4 regions of the Listeria sp. PSOL-1 genome follow, and region 2 is predicted to be linked to each of the others. Evidence: riboswitches for the same ligand, from Rfam matches in the RefSeq annotation. Region 2 holds a riboswitch; each other region holds the start of a gene.
What was found. Region 2 has a riboswitch for S-adenosylmethionine ahead of metK (methionine adenosyltransferase). Riboswitches for the same ligand answer to the same signal wherever they lie in the genome.

Region 1: another riboswitch for S-adenosylmethionine. It lies ahead of G6Q10_RS07950 (methionine ABC transporter ATP-binding protein); the one in region 2 lies ahead of metK (methionine adenosyltransferase).
Region 3: another riboswitch for S-adenosylmethionine. It lies ahead of G6Q10_RS07875 (homoserine O-acetyltransferase MetX); the one in region 2 lies ahead of metK (methionine adenosyltransferase).
Region 4: another riboswitch for S-adenosylmethionine. It lies ahead of G6Q10_RS00245 (VOC family protein); the one in region 2 lies ahead of metK (methionine adenosyltransferase).

What each region holds. Positions count from the first base shown of each region.
Region 1 covers NZ_LR760298.1:1,639,931-1,645,834, forward strand. The annotation lists gene G6Q10_RS07940 (MetQ/NlpA family ABC transporter substrate-binding protein) at 87-911, opposite strand; gene G6Q10_RS07945 (methionine ABC transporter permease) at 929-1,594, opposite strand; gene G6Q10_RS07950 (methionine ABC transporter ATP-binding protein) at 1,591-2,613, opposite strand; SAM riboswitch class I at 2,703-2,811, opposite strand; gene G6Q10_RS07955 (sensor histidine kinase) at 2,920-4,062, opposite strand; gene G6Q10_RS07960 (response regulator transcription factor) at 4,046-4,741, opposite strand; gene G6Q10_RS07965 (cation diffusion facilitator family transporter) at 4,828-5,706, opposite strand; gene G6Q10_RS07970 (thioredoxin family protein) at 5,874-5,904, opposite strand, start outside.
Region 2 covers NZ_LR760298.1:594,194-600,097, reverse strand. The annotation lists gene asnB (asparagine synthase (glutamine-hydrolyzing)) at 1-1,492, opposite strand, end outside; gene metK (methionine adenosyltransferase) at 1,637-2,872, opposite strand; SAM riboswitch class I at 2,993-3,098, opposite strand; gene G6Q10_RS03000 (DUF3116 family protein) at 3,170-3,466, opposite strand; gene G6Q10_RS02995 (hypothetical protein) at 3,639-3,923, shown strand; gene G6Q10_RS02990 (hypothetical protein) at 3,947-4,480, opposite strand; gene G6Q10_RS02985 (DUF2584 domain-containing protein) at 4,510-4,752, opposite strand; gene ytkD (RNA deprotection pyrophosphohydrolase) at 4,769-5,245, opposite strand; gene yidD (membrane protein insertion efficiency factor YidD) at 5,318-5,563, shown strand; gene G6Q10_RS02970 (metal ABC transporter substrate-binding protein) at 5,713-5,904, shown strand, end outside.
Region 3 covers NZ_LR760298.1:1,620,093-1,625,996, forward strand. The annotation lists gene helD (RNA polymerase recycling motor HelD) at 1-612, opposite strand, end outside; gene cbpA (cyclic di-AMP binding protein CbpA) at 844-1,482, shown strand; gene G6Q10_RS07865 (GNAT family N-acetyltransferase) at 1,548-2,045, opposite strand; gene G6Q10_RS07870 (HdeD family acid-resistance protein) at 2,299-2,826, opposite strand; SAM riboswitch class I at 2,958-3,061, shown strand; gene G6Q10_RS07875 (homoserine O-acetyltransferase MetX) at 3,144-4,259, shown strand; gene G6Q10_RS07880 (class I SAM-dependent methyltransferase) at 4,256-4,855, opposite strand; gene G6Q10_RS07885 (glycoside hydrolase family 1 protein) at 4,991-5,904, opposite strand, start outside.
Region 4 covers NZ_LR760298.1:54,494-60,397, forward strand. The annotation lists gene G6Q10_RS00235 (DUF2188 domain-containing protein) at 1-199, shown strand, start outside; gene G6Q10_RS00240 (MurR/RpiR family transcriptional regulator) at 264-1,118, opposite strand; gene G6Q10_RS00245 (VOC family protein) at 1,221-1,901, opposite strand; SAM riboswitch class I at 1,971-2,075, opposite strand; gene rpiB (ribose 5-phosphate isomerase B) at 2,319-2,777, opposite strand; gene G6Q10_RS00255 (helix-turn-helix domain-containing protein) at 2,832-3,383, opposite strand; gene G6Q10_RS00260 (LysE family translocator) at 3,466-4,050, shown strand; gene G6Q10_RS00265 (universal stress protein) at 4,121-4,582, opposite strand; gene G6Q10_RS00270 (deoxyguanosinetriphosphate triphosphohydrolase) at 4,736-5,904, shown strand, end outside.

The sequences.
Region 1 (5,904 bases), 1.0 Mb from region 2:
TCGAAATGTAGCACCTACGCGCTATTTTTTGAACTATATGATGTAAAGGTCAGATATCATGAACAAGTCAAAATTACATGTTTTGCTTATTTATCCACTGGAACAACTGCTCCGCTCCATTTTTTTAGAATCCAGTCTTGTATTTTTTTTGAATGAAGTGCATCGACTAGTTTCTTTATATTTTTATTATTTTTGTTTGATTCTTTGGTAACAATAATATTTGCATAAGGAGAATCTTTGCCTTCAATGGCAATAGAATCTTTCATCGGATTTAAACCTTGGTCTACAACAAAGTTTGAGTTAATGACAACTGCATCGCCTTCTCCATTATTGTAAGCTGTCATGAGATACGCAGGATCTAAGTCATACTTAAACTTTAAGTTTTTTGGATTTTCTTTGATATCATTAAATGTTGCATCTTCTGGGTTAACACCTGGTTTTAATTTAAGTAGCCCAGCTTTTACAAAAATACTAATGACACGCGGCCAATCAGACTTACTGTTTGAAAGTAAGATTTGTGAACCATCTTTTAGATCTTTAAGTTTTTTTACTTTTTTAGAGTATACACCCATTGGTTCAAGATGAATGGCACCAACATTAGCAAATTTATAACCTTTTTCTTTCTCTTCCAATTTAAGGAAAGGTACATGCTGGTAGTAGTTGGCATCTAGTTCTCCCTCGTCTAAAGCTTTATTAGGCATTACATAATCGGTATATTTAACAATCTTTAAGTTAACACCTTCTTTTTTTAAAATCGGTTTAACTTGCTCTAAAATTTGTGCATGAGGTGTATTAGATGCACCAACAACTAATGTTTTGTCGTCAGAAGATTTTTTACTCGCGCCTCCACCACACGCAGCAAGAACAAATATTAAGCTAGTGATCAACAAACCTGAAACAATTTTCTTCATATAAACACGCTCCTCTTTTATCTTTTATCTACTTTTTTAACTAATAAATCGCCAATGATCTGGAAGATAAAGACGATAATTAAAATAATAATTGTTGCCGCAATCGTTATATCTGGCTGATTACGTTGGAAACCTTCTAAGTACGCAGCATTTCCTAGCCCACCTGCACCAATAACACCTGCCATCGCTGTAAAACCAACGAGTGAGATCGCGGTTACTGTAAGACCTGAGATAATTGCTGGTAAAGCTTCAGGAATTAAGACTTTACAAATCACTGTAAATAAATTAGCTCCCATTGCTTTAGCTGCTTCTAAAACCCCTTTATCTACTTCGCGGAAAGCAATTTCTACCATACGCGCATAAAATGGCGCTGCTGAGATAATTAAAGCAGGCAAAGCGGCTTTCGGTCCAATGATCGTACCTACAAGCGTCTTTGTCATTGGTAAAAGTAAAACAATTAATATAATAAAAGGAATAGATCGGAAAACATTGACTAAAATAGCTGTAATCCAATATAAAACCTTAGCGCCGACATTCCCTTGGCGGTTGCTTAAAAATAATAATAACCCTAATAAGATACCAAGAATACATACAGCAACAAGCGAACTTAAGGTCATATATAAAGTTTCACTTGTATAGCCCCACATGATATGCCAATCAACATCTGGAAAAAGTTTGCTCATGCTTCAATCACCTCAGTTTCTACATTAAGTGCGCGCAGATCGCCAATTGTCGCCTCAATTTGTTGCTCATCACCTTGAATTTGAACATATAATGTTCCGTAAGCACCATTTTGCGTTTGTGTTAAACTGCCATGAAGAACATTCAGCAACACATGATTTTGCTGCGCTACTTGGGAGATGATTGGCTGTGTCGCATTTTCGCTCATGAAAAGGAGTCGTACAAGCTTCCCATCTGAATAATTGCTTAGGAGCAAATGAATGAGATCTTCTGTTTCATCTGTTTCCGTCACTTGTCTGACGAAACGTTTGGTAACATTTTGTTCTGGATGTTTGAAGACTTCTAATACTTCGCCCATTTCTACAACTTTACCCGCTTCCATTACAGCTACGCGTTTGCAGATTTTACGAATAACGTGCATTTCGTGTGTGATGACAATAATCGTTAAGTTCAGTCGCTTGTTAATATCTAGTAATAATTCTAAAACTTCATCCGTTGTTTGCGGATCAAGCGCTGATGTTGCTTCATCACAAAGTAAAACCGTTGGATCGTTAGCCAAAGCGCGCGCAATACCAACGCGCTGTTTTTGTCCACCACTAAGCTCCGCTGGATAAGCGTCTTCTTTTCCAACGAGGCCCACGAGTCGAATGAGTTCATTTACTCGGGCTTTTCGTTTTTTACCACGAATTCCAGCTATTTCAAGTGGAAAAGCAATGTTTTCAAAAACAGTTCGCGACCAAAGTAAATTGAAATGTTGGAAAATCATTCCAATTTTCTGGCGGGCTTTTCGCAATTCACGACCACGAATGCGACTGATTTCTTTGTTGTTTACTTCAACCTTGCCAGAAGTTGGTAGCTCTAAACCATTAAACATACGAATTAGGCTACTTTTCCCTGCACCTGAATAGCCAACAACTCCAAAGATTTCACCTTGATTAATGGTTAAATTGACACCTTCAACAGCACGAACCCTTTTTTTACCAGAAGTATAATCTTTAATAACATTTTGCAAAGTAATCATTTTATTTCACCTTTTTTCGAGATTAATCCATCACACAAAAAAACCTTCCTGCATGAGCAGAAAGGCACCGAATGTTAAGGTTTGCTTTCTTCTCATCTTCCAGAACAACTTGTGTCCTGCATGAATTAGCACCTTAAGTAAAACTACTTAGGTTGCTGGGCTTCACTGGGCATTTCCCTCCACCACTCTTGATAAGAATCTACAGATAACGTTTCCTAGTGTAAATGTATGTTTTAAATTATAAGTGAAATGAGCGTGAAAAGCAACTGTTATTTTTTGTTATTATCGAATTTTAAAAAATTATAGCTATAATAACGGTAATTTCACCGTAAATGTCGTTCGATGATTCTTGCTGGTTGCCATAACTAAACCACCGTGTCTTTCTACAATTGACTTAGCGATCGCAAGGCCTAAACCTGTACCTGTCGTTGTACGATTTTTATCCACTTTATAAAAACGTTCGAATAAATGTGGTAAATCAAACGCTGGAATTTCTTTGCCATAATTGGTTACACCAATAACTGCCCATTCACCATCACGACGAGCAGTAATGTCAATTTGTTTATCCCCTTCTCCGTAACGCAAAGCATTTGAAAATAAGTTTTCAAAAAGTCGCATGATCTGATTTCCATCGCCACTGACCATTAAATTATCATCTTCGTATATTTCAACCAATTCCATTCCTTTTTTTTGCGCTAAACCATCAAATTCTGCAACCAATTGTCGTAAAAGTTCAATCATATCAAGTTGATCATTGGCTAATGTATAATCTGGGCTCTCAAGACGTGTATAGGAAAATAAGTCATCAATCAATTTATGCAAATGACGCGCTTTATTATAAACGAGTTCGGTATAATAGCGAAGTTCGATTTCATCACGATACCGATCGTCATGAATATAGCTCAAATAACCTAAAATAGAGGTAAGTGGGGTTCTAAGATCATGCGAAACATTGGTAATTAAATCGTTTTTAGCTTGTTGTGCTTGCTGCTCTTGCTCCATCAGGTTTCTTTGGCGATCACGCATTTTTTCAATATTAACCTCAAGTTCGCGAATCTCTGGCACAAGGCTTTCTGTATCGACTGGTTGATCAAGATTTAACGCATAATTAATGGTTTGCAGCTGCTTTTTCAACCTTCTTTGACGCGTTAAACGATAGAAAATGAAAAAAATGAGCAGCGCAATCATCACTTGAAAAAGAAATTTGGTCAAAAGCAACAACGGCGAATCGATGATGGTTTGAAATTTTCCATGACCAAATAAAGTGAGGAAAGTTTCAGTCAAGCCACGTAAAACAACGGAATCATCACGAATATTAATCATCCAAAAATAAACTGTTCGTAAAAGAATCGCAGCACCTAACCAGGAAACAACGATAAAAAACATGATCTGCCAAGGGTTCATTATATGACTAATATTTTTAATGAATCGTTTAAATCTCAATTTTATAACCCACTCCCCAAATGGTTTTAATCACATTTTCCCCGCCGAGCGCCTCCCGCAATTTATCACGCAAATTACTAATATGCACCATAACCGTTTTGCTAGCACCAAATGCTTGTTCTTGCCAAATTCTTTCAAAGATATATTCTGAGCTAAAAACACGCCCTGGCTCACTTGCTAACAAATATAGAATATCAAATTCAGATGTCGTCAAATGAAGCTCTTTTTCATTAACTGTCACAATATGATGTGACCGATCAATGATAATTGGACCGATGACAAGCTTTTCACTTGAAGTCTGTTCGCTTGTTTTCATCAATTGGATGCGACGCAAAATCGCTTTAACTCGAACGGAGAGTTCTACTGGGTTAAAGGGCTTAACCATGTAATCATCTGCCCCAGTGAGCAAGCCCATAATTTTATCATTATCTTCTGCTTTCGCGCTAAGCATTAAAATCGGTGTATTAATGCCATCATTACGCATTTTCTTACAAACTTCAAGCCCATCCATTTCAGGCATCATAATATCTAAAATAACGAGCGACAAATCTTTTTCCTGCACATATTGCCATGCCTGTGCCCCGTCATAGGCTTGAAAGATATCATAGCCTTCATTTTGGAGATAGAGTTTGACTAAATCAACAATCTCTTTGTCATCATCTGCAATTAAAATAGCCGTCATCATCTATTATCCTTTCTATTTGAATTATCTTCATTGTATCATCTGCTGATAAAAAAAAGAAATCTACTATGAGACTTCTTTAATAAAAATTAAACTTTTTTCGAATAAATTCGTTCTTCTTCTGGCTCTAGATGAATTAATACTTGTGCTTTCGAGTAAAAATCGCCAATTTCTGTCTCAATTTCATCACATAATGAGTGCGCTTTTTCAATTGTCATTTCCGATGGGACAACTAAGTGAAAATCAATGTATTCCTCAGCACCTGCGCGTCTAGAACGAAAATCATGAAACTCAATAAACTCTGCTTTATGGGTTAAAATAATGCGTTTAATTTCTGCCTCTTCCTTTTTTGAAAGACGCTCATCCATCAATGGCGGGAATGATTCTTTTAACAACTGCCAAGCTTCAAACATAATGTAAATGGCAGTAATAATCGCAATAACAGGATCAAGCCATAACCAGCCAGTTAAATAGACAAGCAGTAAACTTAAAGCAATACCAAGTGAAGTAAAGACATCAGTAAATAAATGTAATGCATTCGATTTCATTGCCACTGAGTTCGCTTTTTTAGCAGCTCGATTAATCACTCGTGAAATAATAATATTCACAGCCGCACCAAACAACATAACCGCAATGCCAAGCGCTGGAAAACGGATTTCTTTTGGATCTAAGAATTTTTCTACAGATTCGCTAATAATCCAAATTCCAGCAACAAAAATAAGTAAAGTTTCAATCGTTCCAGCAATATTCTCAGCTTTTCCATGCCCATACGGATGATCTTCATCAGCCGGCCTTCCTGCTATCCGAATGGAAAAAAAAGTAATCACTGATGCAAATAAATCCATTGACGAATGAATTCCTTCTGAAATAACAGCAACTGAACCTGTAAAAAAACCAATAATTAACTTCAAAATAACAATCACAAAATTACTGATAACAGAAAGAATAGTTAAATTGCTATGATTCATCTTAATAATGCCTCCATTTTTGGCTAATACTCCTTCGATTTAAAGAACTGATTTATCTTAACATGCTAGCCTTATATGAGTCTACGGCAATCTTTTTAGTATAGTGCATCTCTATAACGCGAAGGCAATTTTTTTGCATAAAGGAAACTTTTAAAGCGCAAAGAAGCTCAACTTTGTAAAAAAAGATGAAGTGACGTT
Region 2 (5,904 bases):
CACGAACTTCAAGAGAATGAGCCATTGTCATTCGATCCGCTTTTAATAAAATATCGCCACGAAGCCATGTATGAATATCAATATATTGCATACGCTCTACTGGATCATAGTCACGCGTTTCCGAGTAAAATGGATCTGTTACAAGTGTGTAATCTTGACCTTCTTTATACTGAACGAGTAGCTTCCGTTTTTCTTCTTCACCAAACATCTTAGCATTCCCGATGTAGCGCTCTTCCATTGGCGTTGTCCCACGTTCCAAAAAGCTTCTCCCCCGCATTCCTTCTGGCATAACTTTAGCCACACTACCTAACATCGATTTAAACGCTTTAGGCATTTTATTAAACATTGCAAGAGAATTTGGCTCATTGTAAATATTATAGCCACCAAAGAGCTCATCGGCTCCTTCACCAGAAAGGGCAACAGTAACTTGTTTTCTTGCTTCTCGTGCTAAGAAATATAGCGGAATAGCAGCCGGATCAGCAAGCGGATCATCCATATGCCAAACAATTTTTGGAAGCTCAGCCATGTATTCTTGCGGCGTGATCACATAACTAATATTTTCGACGCCTAGCTTTTCTGCCGTTTCTTTTGCAACGTCAATTTCAGAAAAACCATCACGTTCAAAGCCAACAGAAAAAGTCTTAATCGCAGGATGATACTCCTTAGCGATGGCTGCAATAATAGATGAATCAATTCCACCCGATAAAAAAGAACCAACTGGAACATCTGAACGCATGTGCATTTTGACAGAATCAAACATCACATCGCGAATTTCTTTAATCAGTGTATCTTCTGAACTACTTACAGGAGAAAATTTGGCCTGCCAATATTGCTTGATATTCATTGGCTCGCCAATTTTTTTAGTAAAATAATGTCCAGGTAAGAGACGACTTATTTCAGTCGTTAGCGTTTCTGGTTCTGGAACAAACTGGAAAGTCATATAATTTTGTAACGAAACTTCATCTAAATTCTTATTTTTAAGGGCATGTAAAATGGATTTTTTTTCTGATCCAACAAATAACTTCTGGTCTTCTTCAGCATAGAAAAAAGGTTTAATGCCAAATGGATCGCGCGCACCATAAACACACGCTTCTTGTTTATCCCAAATAACAAAACCGAACATGCCACGTAGTTTACTTGCCACCTCTTCTTTATATTTTGCATAGGCTGCGATGATAACTTCAGTATCACTTTCTGTTTCAAACGTCATGCCCTCTTTTTTTAAATCATTACGTAATTCAACATAATTATAAATTTCACCGTTAAAAATAATCCAATAACGCTCATTTTCATAAGTAAGCGGCTGATGCCCATGTTCTACATCAATAATGCTTAAACGTCTAAAGCCAAATTGGATATGATCATCAGTAAAATAACCTTCATCATCTGGTCCACGGTGAGTAATCATATCATTCATTTCTTTAAATGCTTCTTTTTCTTCGCCTGTAATTTCGGCAATGCGGTCATGTACGCATCCTACAAATCCACACATTGGGGCATTCTCCTCTATATCAAAAATTAATTGCTTATTTCACATCGTTTATCATATCATAAAGCCCATTCGTTTGGTATAAAAATAGGCTCAAGAGATACGTACTTTTACTGCGTTTAAAGTTAACATTCGTATCAATAATTCCTAAAACAATTCCCTTCCTGAACTAATTTTTGAGCTTTTTTCAGCAAAAAATGCTTTTAAATCAGAGACTTTATCTGTGCGTTCCCAAGGTAAGTCAAGATCCATACGTCCAAAATGACCAAATGCCGCAGTTTTTCGATAAATTGGTTTACGCAAATCAAGCATTTTAATGATGCCTGCTGGACGTAAATCAAAATGCGTACGTACTGCTTTTTCTAATTCTTGCTCAGTCATAGAACTTGTCCCATATGTTTCGATTGAAATTGAAACGGGTTCAGCTACACCAATAGCGTAAGCGAGTTGAACTTCGACTTTCCGAGCAAGCCCTGCAGCAACAATATTTTTAGCTACATAACGCGCAGCATAAGCTCCAGAACGATCTACTTTAGTCGGATCTTTTCCTGAAAAGGCACCTCCGCCATGGCGCGCATAACCACCATAAGTGTCCACGATGATTTTACGCCCAGTTAAGCCAGCATCTCCTTGAGGCCCACCAATTACGAAGCGTCCAGTTGGATTAATAAAATATTTTGTCTTATCATCTAACAATGCTGCATCAATAACCGCAGAAATCACATGTTTTTTCATATCAGCAGCAATTTGTTGCTGTGTCATCTTTGGATGATGTTGCGTAGAAATAACAATGGTATCAATTCTAACAGGCTTACCAGATTCATCATATTCAACGGTAACTTGCGTTTTGGCATCTGGCCGTAAATAATCAAGTGTTTTATCTTTTCTAAGTTCAGCAATTTTGCGTGATAAACCGTGCGCCAAGAAAATGGGAAGTGGCATCAATGCTTCTGTTTCATCCGTGGCAAAGCCAAACATTAAACCTTGATCGCCCGCACCAATAGCTTCAATCGCGTCATCTTCCTTTAAACCACTACGCACTTCAAAAGCCTCATTGACACCTTGAGCAATATCTGGTGATTGTTCATCAATTGCAGTAAGTACAGCACAAGTTTCTGCATCAAAACCATATTTAGCTCGCGTATAGCCAATTTCTTTAATTGTCTTTCGAACAATTTTTGGAATATCTACATAAATAGAAGTTGTTATTTCACCAGCAACAAGAACAAGTCCCGTTGTTACAGTTGTTTCACAAGCAACCCTTGCATCAGGATCCTTTGCAATAATCGCGTCCAAAATAGCATCAGAAATCTGATCTGCAATCTTATCTGGATGTCCATCAGAAACAGACTCTGATGTAAATAAATGACGATTTTCAGTCATCTTTATTTTACCTCCTTCTCCTCTTTCACTAGTGTTTAACCATGTTACTCAATCAAACAAAAAGCGGTCCTTTCTCATTTTGACATAAAGAGAAAAGGCCGCTTACATCTAAGTACCTTCGTCTCATCGTTCAGGAAAAATTCCTGCAACAGGTTAGCACCTTACAACATAAAGTGTAGGTTGCTGGGCTTCAAAGGGCCAGTCCCTCTACCGCTCTGGATAAGAATCATTTTTATTTTTATGTGATACATACAATATGTCTTACATTATAGGGTATAAAATAATGAAAAGCAACACTTAATTTTTTTCGATTATCACCTTTTTTGGCCACTTTTCTTTTGGCAAACCAGCATATCTTTCAAAAATACGTTGTCCTTTTTCTGTGCGAAAATATCTTATTTTCCCTTCACTTTGATAGCGAAGTAAATAATTATTTTTTTCAAGGAAATACAAAGTTAATAAAAATTCATTTTTATTAATCTTATCATCTCTCGTTTTTGGACGGTCATTTACCAATTCATTCATATTTGACATTGTTTTATCCACATTTTCAAGAATTTTATAAGCTAATTCTACATTGAGTTCAGTTGCCATTTTGACACACTTTCTTTATTTATTTTATTTCATTAAGTTTGCTATTTTAAACAACATAGATCATCGTTATTTCCTCTTTACAAACATTAACGTTTTCCTTCCCACTTATCAATATTTGAAACCTATGGTATGATGTAAACTAAGTATTAAGATTTTAAAAGGAGCTTAAATAATGGTCTTTATTCTATTATTATCATTAACTTCTCTTGGCTTCCTTGCTGCAATGTGCTTGTTTGAATTTGTTTTTAAATGGCGTTGGTTTAAATATTTTCTTGCAACAATGGGGCTTATTACAAGTGGAATAATATTCTTTATTAGCTTTTATGGTGGTGGCTTAAAGCAGACTGAAATTGCTGTTGCCATTTTTCTAGCTAGCTTTTTAGAATATGTTACTTCACTTATTATCAGTTTAGTTGGTTTTATCAGGCATCGGTCAAACACTGCATATAAGAGATAAAAATAGGTAAAAGGCATTGCCATTCAATGCTTTTTACCTGTTTTTTTCAAAGCCTTACCTATTTCTGGATATTTACACCGGCTGAAATAAAAATAAGCAAGTCCGGTTACACCGATGAGCAACCAATCTAGCCATCCAGTTACATTTTCTCTAGGTGTAAAAGACAAAAAGGTGAAAACATCCCGCTTAACCTCTTCAATAAGCATCCCACTAACTGATTCTTTCAACTTCCCTTCAACGAGGATCACCATGACCACTTGCATGATAAATACAATCAGCCAACCTAATAAATAAGAAAAGCCACTTCGAACAAATAATCCACTATCCGTTTGTTTCACTTGTAAATGATAAGTTTGTAACCAGCCAACAAAAAGACCAACAACAACACAAATGAAGACAGGGAAAAGCGCTTCTAAAACATCCACTTTTACAAATTGAACCCAAAACATAACGAATGAAACAACTGGGATGATCCAATACTTAACGCGGCTAACGGCCCCAAAATGAAATTGCTCTTTTATAAAATAAATGATAAGTAATAGACCTAGTATATTCATTAACTTCCCCTTTTAATTTAAACAGTATTCTAATTACTTGAATTAAGTGATATTAATTCATAAACAATAACAGTCACATTATTTTCCCATATAAGCTTCCGTGGAATAACGGTTCCATTTGTTTCGCTCGTCTTTGTTTTACGAAGTTCAATTGGAATATCAATTGGATAAATTCGGTACCCTTCTTTTTTTAATTCAAAAAAATTCTCTCCAATTCGCGATTCCTTACCTTTTGTTACAATCATGGTATTCATTTCAAGTGGCATGCCCATTTTAGCACCTCCATTTCTACATTTCTTCTACATTAACTTTGCGATATAATTCTGCCAAAATAGCTTGCATGCCTTCATCCTGCATAAAAAAGCTAAAACTAGCGTCTTTTACAAGTGTCCTCAGTTTCCCTTTCAACAGTACAGGACCCCTTGTTTCAAAATAATTTTTTTGCGATATTAACTTTATAATTTCACAAAAAAAGACACGCTTTGTAAAACAGCGCTCGGTTGTTTTAATGACATAATCAGCGATGAAGATAAATTCATCAGCATAAGCACCCGTTTCTTCCATTAATTCACGTTTTGCGGTATCGATATTCGTCTCATTTCCCTCACCCTTACCGCCAGCAAACTCAATTCCTCTAATTTTATGTTGTGTAAAAAGCCACTTTTCATCAAATTTTGCGATGACTAGGCAATCATCCATTTTCTCACCGAGTTCAGTAAAATAAATATCAACTTGTTGCCCATATTTATCATGATAAGAAAAAATAATCCATTCCCCTTTCTTTTTTTTTGAAATATGATAAGCTTAAACTAATTATTTAGAAGGTGAAAAATTATGATGCAAAAGCTTTTTCTTGGAATGATTCGCTTTTATAGAAAATGTATTTCTCCACTCAAACCACCCACTTGTCGTTTTTACCCAACATGTTCTGAATATGGAATTGAAGCGATTAAAAAACATGGTGCTCTTAAAGGTGGCTTTTTAACATTGAAGCGAATTTCAAAATGTCATCCCTTCCATAAAGGCGGCATTGACCTTGTTCCGCCTAAAAAAGAGAATCGTCCCCCTACTCATTTATCATAACATGAATTGCCCACAAGATTCTAGCAATTGTCCTGCTAGGATCTTTATTTTTAAGAAATTAGTTGCAAAGTAACTCATTTTCAGGTAAAATCATGGCATGCCGAAATAAATCGTAATCATTTCGATTTGTATGATAAGGAGTGAATTTTATGTTAAAAAAATGGTTATTTATCGCACCGCTTTTAATTTTACTACTCGTACTTACTGCTTGTTCTACTGAAAAACAGCACACGCGTGGGTCAGATCAGCTTTCCATTTATACTAGCGTTTATCCAATAAAATATTTAGCTGAACAAATTGGCGGCAAAACAGTTGATGTACATAGTATTTATCCTCCTGGC
Region 3 (5,904 bases), 1.0 Mb from region 2:
GCTTTTCATTTGTGCACTTGAACCCTCACCAAGCACTTCTTGTAACATTTCATCCCCGATCGCTTCGGTTGTATCAAACATCCTCTGAATGACAGCCTTTTTAATGGTATATTGCCGCTTAAGCTTAACATCCACCTTCAATTTTCCTTCAGGCGTATTATAAACTGCTTCACCCATCCCTCCATCATAATAAATACTAGCAATTGGTGCACGCCAATCATATACAAGGAAATGATCCTCTTCATCTAAAAAAGAAGAAATCCCAATATAAAGCGATTCTGTTTTTTCATCTTTTTCAGCAACATCAATGCGCGCAAAATAAGGCGAGCTTTTCATTTTTTTAAACGCGCGAATTTGTTTTTCAGAATGTTGATAATTCCGCTCACGTTCTCGCAAAAAATGTTCTTGCTGACGGATGCTGGCATTGGTTTCCGATACATCATCAAGCTCATTCAAATTAACACGAACATCTTCCCAAAAATTAGTACGAATATGACTTGCTTCTTGTCTGACTTTTTCAATCAAATGGATCAATTCATTTTCTCGTTTATTAATTTGTTGGATTGTATAATCAACACGCGCCTGTTCTTTTTGCCATTCGCTATCTTTCATAAAAAAACCCTCCATTTATCACTTGACAAAAATCAATCTTTTATGTATAATTGAAATGAGATAGAATTAAATAATTATACATAAAAGATGACATCCATTTACTATAACATGTTTATTGCAATTAAGCAACCACGTACTTCGCTTTTGTGAAGTGCTTTTTTATTGTCGCTGTACTATCCACATGCTTTAAGCTAAAATAGGTATAAATAAGAAATGAATGGAGTGACTGTCATGTTAATCAAAAATCTTTGTATTCCAAAAATCAAGTTAACCACTGTTTCGAAAACGGCCACACTAAAAGAAGCTATTGATTTATTGGAAAAATCAGGATACCGCTGTGTCCCCGTTCTTGATGAGACCGGAGAAAAATTTCTCGGTAATATTTACAAGATGCACATTTATCGACATGCAGCTAATGGCGGTAGCCTAATGGAACCTGTCACCTCATTACTAAAAAATAAAACAAAACACATCAACGTTAATTCTTCATTCTTTGAAGTTTTTTTTACAATTAAGGAATTACCTTTTATCACCGTTTTAAATGAAAATGGTACTTTCTATGGCATTTTAACGCATGGAAAATTACTCGGCCTATTAGAAGATGCTTGGAATGTTAGTACAACAAGTTATGTTTTGACTGTTGCAACTGGCGAGGTTCCTGGTGCGCTTACCAAAATCACAAAAATTATTGATCGCTATACTTCGATCTCAAACTTAATCACTTTAGATAATCAAACTGATGATTTTATTCGCCGTGTTCTTATCTCCTTACCTCTTGATACAACGGCTAACACAAAAGATATCATCGTTCAACGCTTAAATAAAAAAGGCTTTCGAGTGGTCGAAGTAGAGCAAGTGAAAAAAGAATAAAAGGATAGCCTTGTCAGTGGATAACCTTTTTAATAAGAAAGGCTATCCACTAATCATATGGCTAATTATTGATTCCAATTTCTTTTTAATAGCCCCATAAAGTAACTATCCCGGTACTCGCCTTTCATATAAAACTGTTCAATCATTGTCCCTTCGATTTGAAAACCTAGTTTTTGATAAATATGAATGGCTCCTTTATTTTCAATATCCACATATAGATAAATTTTATGCAAATTAAGTATTTGAAAAGCATAATTTATCCCTTGCTCCATTGCTTTTTGCGCCAAACCTTTTCCTTGATAATCTTCTTTAATAATCACTTGAATTTCACAATTACGATGAATGTAATTAATTTCAACCAGTTCAATCACTCCAGCAAAGCTTTTGTTTTCAATAATAACAAAACGGCGCTCTGATTCATCATAAATGTGTTTTAGATATAAGCTTTTGAGCTCACTTAAAGATTCATAGGGCTCTTCAAACCAATAAGCCATAATATGCAATCGATTGTTTAATTTATGAATATCAAGCAAATCATCTTCTTCCAGTGCACGAATATACATTCTTTGTCCTCACTTTCTTTTCGTATTATTACTAGCTTATGCTTTTCCACTCAGATGATCAACAAAAAGGAGTTTGGGCATGCACAAACTAAATCGACGGCAAGCGTTCGCATTTAAAAAGTTTGCCAGATTTCCGGTTCTCACGTACAATCGTACGCTCCGATTCTAGCAAACTTTTTAAATAAAAACGCTTTCTATCGATTTGTCGTGTTCGAACTGTAGCACCTACGCTATATTTTTTAAACAAGTCCTACTATTTCATTTTACTTGTAAAGAAAAAGGTGGCAATTGCGCCAAGACCTTCTATAACGAAAAACAGACCAACAATAATAGCAATGCCAATCGCACTGACAAGCGGATTGATCATTGCAATAATTCCTAGAATGATTCCTAAAATCCCAACGACTAGTAGAAAACCCCAGCCACTAGCTTGATAATCTCTAGCACTAAATGCGCCAACTGTACGCATAATGCCAGTAAAGAGAATCCAGATTGTAAATATTAGAACAAGCGTTGCCGCACCGACAACCTGGTTTGATAAAAGAAAGATACCTAATAGCAACGATAAAATCCCGTTAGCTAATACCCATCCTGAAACATGTTGGCTACTTCGATCAGAAAAATATGTAACCGTCTGAAAAACACCTGATATTAAAAGGATCGTAGCAATAAAAACGTTAAGTGCAAGTAAAGATGCTACTGGGTTCCACATTAGCCAAAAACCAAGGCCAACCATCAAAATCCCCATAATTAATATTAAAATTCTCGTCAAGTTCTTCACCTTAAAACCCTTCCTTTCCTTCTGTCTATGCTATTTAAATACCCTTTACTCGCCCTTTTAAAACGCTAAATGTAGGATAAGTGATTGACAATTATATCAATTCAACGTATTATAAATGTAATTTAATCGTTTTCTTATCAAGAAAGGTGGAGGGACTGGCCCGATGAAGCCTTAGCAACCGAAATTTATTTCACGGTGCTAATTCCAGCAGAAATTTTTTCTGAAAAGATAAGTTGGTACAATTCTATGCTGCAAAATTTGTCCCTTCTGGTATCTTTCCAGAGGGGCTTTTTATTTTATAAAAAGGATGTGAAAATATGGGATTAAAACAAGTAGTGTTGTTTGAAGAAACGCCATTTATTCTTGAAAATGGTGCGAAATTAACTGAAGTCATGATCGGCTATGAAACATACGGAATTTTAAATAAAACAGGGGATAATGTTATTTTATTAGAGCATGCGTTGACAGGAACTGCACATGCAGCTAAACACTTTGCAGAAGATGAAGCTGGTTGGTGGGATTCTTATATTGGACCTGGTAAAGCGCTTGATACAACAAAATATTTTATTATTTGTACGAATGTATTTGGCGGGTGTAGTGGCACAACTGGTCCTTCTTCTCTCAACCCTAAAACAGGAAAAGCTTTTCGGCTAACTTTTCCCGGGTTTAGTATAAAAGATATCATTCGACTACAGCGTGAGCTACTAACAGCTTTAGAGATTCGGCATCTTATCGCGGTTATCGGCGGCTCAATGGGTGGTATGCAGGCAACACAGTGGGCGATTGATTATCCTGACATAACTGACACAGCGATTAATATTGCTTCGCCACTTGCAGCCGGTCCTGACGCAATTGGTTATAATTTGATTATGCGTATGGCCATTTTAAATGATCCAGATTTTAACGAAGGAAATTATGATGGGCAACCAGAAGGCGGACTGGCCACTGCTCGAATGATAGGAATGATGACTTACCGAACAAGTGAGCTCTTTTCTAAACGCTTCAAACGCTTTACTGTTAGCGAAAGTTCTCCTTCTGCATTTTCTAAAGAGCACTTTCAAGTTGAATCGTATTTACATTATCAAGGCGATGCTTTTGTTGAACGCTTTGATGCGAATAGCTATTTATTTTTAACTAAAGCGATCGATTTATTTGATGTTACTGTGCCAAGAAGTGGAGAAATTTCATGTTGTGAGACCATTCGAATCCCCTACCTAATGATTGGTATTACAAGCGATCAACTATTCCGGATTCACGATTTACGCCGTCATCATAATGTGCTAAAAGCGGCTCAAGTTCCAGTCACATATGTTGAGGTTGATTCAGAATACGGACACGATGCTTTTTTAGTAGAAGAAGAGACAAGTAAATTTGCTAATTTAATCACGGACTTTTTAAAGGAGCATGAAAAACAGCCTGATCTACTTTATTAAGCTTTTTCAGCAATTAACGAAAACAACGAGGCATCTTGGTTCATAAACATTTTTTCTCCATGATAGAAGGTTCTTGACTGGATGTTTTTAAAACCTATTTTTTCAAGTGTTATCTGGAGATCTTGTTGTCGAAAGCCATTATGTACCCGGTCAGATGGGACATTAGGATTTTTATCAAAGTCGACAATAATCAGTTTTCCAGATTGGCTTAAGGTGTGCAAGATATTTCTTAAAAGCGCTTTGATTTCTTTTACATGCAAAAGGACTTGTGACATGAATAGATAATCTGTGTGTAAATTGTCCGATACATTTTGGCTTAAATCCGTGACTAAAGTCTTCGCGTTTGTTATGTTCTGATCAGTAATTTTTTTATTTACTTGTTCAATCATTTGTTTGGCAATATCGATCATGATTAGCTCCTTAAATTCAGTAGCAAGCTGTAAACCGACGAGGCCTGTTCCTGTGCCAAAGTCAATCGCTTTTTTCGTTTTGGATTCTGGGCCAAGGTAATGCTTGATTTCATTTGCGATTTGACTTGCGATATAGATACGTTCTTCTGTGTCGTATTTTTTAGCCATTTGATCAAAAATAGTCATGTATTCTCACCTCAAAATTACCGTATCAAACTTTGTCTTGTTTCGTCAATCAATGCGTGTTTTAAGCGCAAGCAAACAGCACAGCTACTCTTTTATAGCTGTGCCGAGAAGCTATTTTCATCTAATTAAAAGCATCTATCTCTTATCTAATCCATTTTTTTCAATCACGTTTTGATACCAATAAAAGCTATCCTTTTTATAACGAGCCAAATCTAGTAATTCGTCATCTGTGCGATTGACATAGATAAAGCCATAGCGCTTAGCAATTCCTTCATGTGTGCTAATCAAATCAATGGCACTCCAAGGGCAATAACCTAAAACTTCAACGCCATCTTCAATCGCTCGTTCCATTTGTTGAATGTGTTGTTCCAGATAGTCAATTCGGTACTGGTCATGGACTTTTCCATCTATTAATTGATCTTTAGCACCAATGCCATTTTCGGTAACGAGTAGTGGTAAACGGTAACGAGAATAAATTTCGTTTAAAGTAAATCTAAAGCCTTCAGGATCAATTGGCCAACCAAATTCAGTCATTGGCAAATGTTTATTTTCTACGGTTTGGAAAAAACCTGGAATACCGAAGCCAGATTGCTGATCAATTCTTTGGTCTTTTTCAAAGTAACTAGAAACAGTCATTGTATTGTAGTAATTGAAAGCAATATAATCACAAGAACCTGCTGCCAGAGTTTGGCGATCTTCCTCAGTGACTTGTGGTGCTGCCCCGATTTTTTCCAACAAATGCCAAGCGTTATGGTTATATTTACCGAAAACAGCGACATCTAAAAATAACCAATTGCGTAGAGCACTCATGTATAAAGCGGCTATTTGATCGTCTGGCTTATCTGAAGCTGCATAAACGCTCGCAATATTGGGTGCTGGTCCAATTTTCCCAATGTAGTTTCCTTCGTGAAATTGTTTTGTTACTAAAGCTTGAGCAACTAGCATATGGTGGTTTTCTTGAAATTTTTCTTTCATAGTTTTATTACTAGTGCCGATTATCGAACCAGCTAATGCCATTACATTTTGTTCATTGATCGTTTGCCAAAGGG
Region 4 (5,904 bases), 540 kb from region 2:
AAAGCCAGGCCGAACAGGAGCTGACACATTAGATGAACCCGTTCATGTGCGCTTTCGTGATGGGAAATGGGAAGTAAAATCGGAGAATGCTAAACAAGCAAGTGCGACTTTTTCAAATAAAGAAGATGCCGAGAAACGAGCGCAAGAAATTGCAGAAAATAAGGGAACAAAAGTTATCTCACATAAGAAAGACGAGTAAAAATATTAAAATCAATGGGTAGGTACTTTTGTTAAAGTATCTACTCATTGATTTTAGTAGGACTTTATTTTTCACGAAGACGGTCTGTTGCATTACGTGATTTTTGGATATGGTGAATCATTTCATTGTAATGGAGTGTTGCGTAGTAATAGTAGAGCACATCTACTGTTAAAAATTGTGCATGTCTTGAGCTGGTGGCTGTACTTCTAAGCTCGGATTCAGGAGCACGCGAGGTTTCAAGAGATAAATCAGCAATATTTTTCAAACGATTTGTACCGAAGTGAGTTAAACTTATGGTTGTTAAGCTATTTTCTTTTGCAAGTTGAGTTAGTTCTAAGACGGAAGACGTTTCACCACTATAAGAAATACCTAGAAAAGCACTTGGCTTATTATTACTCGAAAAGGCCATGGTTAAAACATGTGGATCTTGAGAAGCGAGCACGTGTTTTCCAGAGCGAAGCCACTTTTGTGCGAAGTCTTCTGCAATTAACCATGAAGCACCTACTCCGTAAACATAGATCGTATCTGCTTCTTCTAAAATAGAGCACGCTTTAAGCAAGTTTTTTTCTTCTAATAAGCAAATGGTATCGCTAGCAGCTTGTACCATATTCGAAACGAGTTTTTCCTTGATAGAAGTAAATGAGTCATCTGGCTTGACATCATAGTAACCTAGCTTTTGAGGTTTTGAAAGCTCAATGGATAGTTGGCGTTTTAATTCGGGGAAGCCAGCGAAATTGAGCGATTTGCAAAAACGAATAACCGCTGCGCCACTCGCATCAGCTTTTTCAGCTAAGCTATGGATGGAAGAACAAACAACCCATTCGGGATCTTTTAAAATAACTTGTCCAATTTTTTGTTCGGATTTAGGAAGAGAAGCAATCATTCCTTGAATTCGGCTTGTAACGCTTCCAGCTTGCATGGCATAAAACTCCATTCCTTTTTTCTTTCATTATAGCAGATTTTTTGCTTTTGAAATAATATTTCATATTGCTTAAAAATGTGTTTTTCGCTATACATACAATCAATTAAAACGATAGAAGCCTTGACCAATTCGAAATTCAGTTTGACTAACTGGCCAATCAGTGGCTTCAAATTCTAGTGAATGGAGACGATTGATCTTACCTTTTTCAAAAATTAAATGAAAGTTATCAATTTGTAAAGCTTGTTTACCTTTGATATAAAGTGGCTTTAAATGAAGGATTTCTTGCCAGTGTTCGCAAACAGATTGAGGGTTTTCAACGCGAAAGTAAATGTTTTTTAAAGTAGGGGCCTCTTGTTTAGTTACGCTGCTTTTTTGATCGATAAAAAGTGGGTAAAGCAAGTGATTATAGTCAGTTAAAATGGTAAAGCCTTGCCATTTTGTTCCGTTTGAATGTTTCCCTGAGATCGGCGCACTTATTTTATGCCCAGCTTTTTTGAACCGATGTTTCAGTTCTTCCAAATGACTGGTAGATAGTGCAATACGGCCAAATATTTGCTGGACTGGAAGATAAAGATTAGCTTCTTGTTTTAAGAAATTGCGGTCGTTATTTTCTTGTTTATTTAGTGAAAAAAATTCGACATATGGAGATAAAAAAGCACTTGCTGATGTAAGCGCATCTTGTGATTTATTTTGCAGTGCTAGGCCATAATGTGAAAATTGGCGAGCAACATCGTCTAAATTATGAACATAATGAATGGAATGGCTAAAATGTAATGACACCTTTAATCCCTCCTTTCTTTTTTTATAAAAAAACTCTTCTTTATATGAAAGAAGAGCATCACAAGTCTCTTCTTATCTATCAGACGGACGGGGTCTGTTGGAATTAGCACAGTGCCAAATGGTCTGTTGCTGAGATATCTTTGGGCCAATTCCCTCCATCTCTCATGATAAGAATACGCTGTTTTTTAAATTCTAGTAATGAAAATTTACCATAAATTCAGTTATTGGTCAAAAGTTATGAGGGAAAAAAGCCTTTGACAAAAACAAAATAAATCGGCGACAAGCGCTCATATTTAAGAGGATTGCCAGGCTTCTGATTCCTGAAAAATCGCTTAAACATAAGCGATTTCACTTGATTTATTATGTTCGAAATGTAACACTAAGCGCTATTTTTTAGTTCGTATGAGCTGAATCGTATTATGTCTCAGACTCTTTTTCATAAGCTGTAATTTGTTCAATACGCTTTTTATGGCGACCGCCTTGAAACTCAGTATGTAGCCATGTTTCAACAATCTCAAGGGCAAGTCCTGGGCCAATAACGCGTGCACCTAAAGCGAGAATATTACTATCGTTATGTTCGCGTGTAGCGTGTGCACTAAAGGTGTCACTTACAAGGGCACAACGGATTCCAGGCACCTTATTGGCAGCGATACTCATGCCAATACCCGTACCACAGATTAAAATACCATGTGTGACTTCATTTGTGGTGACTTTGTTGGCGACTGTAAAAGCAAGTGGGGGATAGTCAGTAGACTCAGAGGTTTCGGGCCCAAGCTCGATATAATCTATTTTGGTCTCTTGTAAATACTTCACAATTGTCTTGCGCAATGCAATACCGCCATGATCTGACGCAATAGCTATTTTCAAGTGATTCATTCTTATTCCTCCTCTTTTTATAAGCACTGTTAGCATTTTTTTAGTGTGAAATGATTAAGGATAATAAATAATCATGCTAATCACTGTCATTTCATTGCTTCGGTTTACATAGGTATGCTTGCAATCTGCTTCAAATTTAATAGCGTCGCCTTTTTCCAAGCGATAAATTTTCCCTGCGATATCTAGCTCTAGAGAACCTTCGTAAAGTGTCAAATATTCTTCACTTCCTGCTAAATGTGCTTCTGATTCTAACTTAGCACTTGGATCCATTTCCACTGTAAACCATTCAAAATTCACTTTCCGGTCAAACGGAAAATAAGGATAAACACGATATTTTTGATCATGTGCAGAAACAAAGTCTACATTCTCCTTTTGAATAATCTTTACTTGCGGTGAGGCGTCATCTACAAGGACGCTAAAAGAAATGTTCAAGCCATTGGCGATTTTCCAAAGTGTATTAATTGATGGGACAACTTTTCCCTTTTCAATTTCATTCAGTGCTGTTGTGCTGACGGTTGTTAGTTCGGAAAGCTCTTTTAAAGTGATATCGCGTTTTTTTCGCAGCGCTTTGAGATTACGAGCAACCGTTATATGGATGTCATTCATGCAAATAGTCTCCTTATTTTTAATCGAACTTGACTTTCCTTTTAAAAGGAAATATAATCCTTTGTATAGGATGGTGATTTTTATGTTATTTGTTGCAACCGTATTTTATGCTGTTTTTATGAGTTTTACGCCAGGTCCGAACAATATTTTGGCGATGAAATATGCAACAAATTTAGGAATGAAAAAGACATTGCATTTTTTATTTGGGATCGGTGCTGGCTTTTTAACATTGTCGATTTTAAGCATCCTATTTAATTCATTATTGTTAAATGTATCAGCCAACTTTTACATTATTTTAAAAATTATCGGGTTTGTTTATTTACTATATTTAGCTTACCAGATGGTTTTTACTGCACATAAAAAGAAGCGAGCAGGTCATCAATGTCCTACTTTTTTACAAGGTTATCTATTGCAATTTCTAAATCCAAAAACGATTTTATATGTTTTGACAGCTATGGCAACTTATATTGTTCCGCATGCAAGCAGCTATTTTGTATTATCACTTTGGACGGTTACGATTGCTATGATTGGCTTTTTGGCATCTTTCACGTGGGCAGCTCTTGGTTGCGCAATTTGTAAATTTCTTTTGAACTATGAGCGAGGATTTAATATGACAATGGCTTTTATTCTTGTTGTCCTTGCTTTTGAAATTTTGCTTTCTAAGTAATCATAACAAATTAATTTGTTGCTTACTAGTTCTAGGGCAAGTTTTTAATACGCTTGTTTTAAGGGCGATATTAAATATCTTTTCTTTCATTCCAAGATTTTCCGTGTACGATAATGACATCACAAGGAGCGTGGCGTGCAATGTATTCTGTGACGCTTCCTATTAACATTTGTTCAGTAGCGGTTAGACCTGTTGCTCCTACAATAATTAGATCAGCCTTAAACTCTTTTGCAATTTTATGAACCATAGTTGCTTTAGGTGTTCCAAAGTGAACGAATGTTTCAACTTGCTTTATCCCGGCATGTTTTGCTTCGTTTGCATAAATTTCGATCAATTCTTCGCCATAAGCTTTTGCTTTTTTAGCGTAAGTTTGTTCATAATCTATTAATGGAGCAATTCTGCGAAGGTCCGCTACAAAGCCGATGCCAAGAACAGCTTCATTTGTTTTTGCTATTCGGATGGCGCGTCTAAGTGCTGCTTCAGCTTCATTTGAACCATCAATGCCGACTAAAATTCGTTTATACGTGGTCATTATAATTCACCCTTTCTTGAAATTCACCTTCTTTTTGTTATACCCTTATTTTTCTTTGCTTATGCTTCTTTTGCTAAAAAGATGATAATAGTATTTCACAACTTTTTAAGATACAATAAGAAAAGAAATAGCTTAATGAAAGAAGTGATAAAGATGAAGTGGGATCATTTAGTGAACGACAAAAGAAGACGCGAATCGGGTGTTACTCGCTATAAAAGCTCTGATATTCGTAGTGCGTTTGAAAATGATTATCAGCGTATTGTTATGAGTGCTTCCTTCAGGCGACTTCAAGATAAGGCACAGATTTTCCCATTAGAAAAGAGCGACTTTGTTCGTACACGTCTGACACATTCAATTGAAGTCTCAACCATTGCCAAATCAATGGGAAACATGGTTACACATAAAATTAGCGAAGACAACATTGATGCCGAGTTCACATATGAAGATGCTGAAAAAATACCGGAAATACTCGCTTGTACCGGTTTATTACATGATATGGGAAATCCGCCATTCGGTCATTTTGGAGAAGAATCGATTCGTGAATGGTTTAAAATAAACTTATCAAAAATCAAATATAATGGTAAAGCATTAGATCATTTATTGACACAACAAATGAAGCAGGATTTTCTTTATTTTGAAGGGAATGCACAAGTACTTCGTGTAGTATCTAAACTACATTATTTATTTGATGAATATGGTTTGAATTTAACACATGCAACGCTAAATAGCATCATTAAATATCCAGTCTCTTCATTACATATCAATAAAACGCAGATTAAAAGTAAAAAATTAGGTTATTTTTATGCAGACGAAGCTATTTTTAAAGAAGTTACATCTGCTACTGGAGCTTTTAATCATCGACACCCACTGACATTTTTGCTGGAAGTTGCTGATGATATTGCTTATTTAAATGCAGATTTGGAAGATGGTGTGAAAAAAAGGATCGTATCCATTGCTCAGATTTTAAGGGAATTTGAAGAGACGCCAGATCATAATTGGGTAACGGCTGCTGTATACGGCGAGCTTAAAAAGAAGAATATCCGTTATGCCGGACAAGAAGAAAGCTTTATTGCGCAACAGTGGCTGGCATCTAATGTCCGTGGTCAATTGATTAATCGGGCATTGGAAGAGTTTTACAAAAACTATCAAGCCATTATGGCGGGTGAGTTTAATCAATCTTTGCTTGAAGCATCAGAGGCGGATCAGCTTGTTCAAATTTTACAAAACCTATCGGCAAAATATATTTATACAGATCCCGGAGTGGTTGAATCAGAAATGGCAGGAAATAAAATTATTTCTTCATTGCTAGATAGTTATATTCC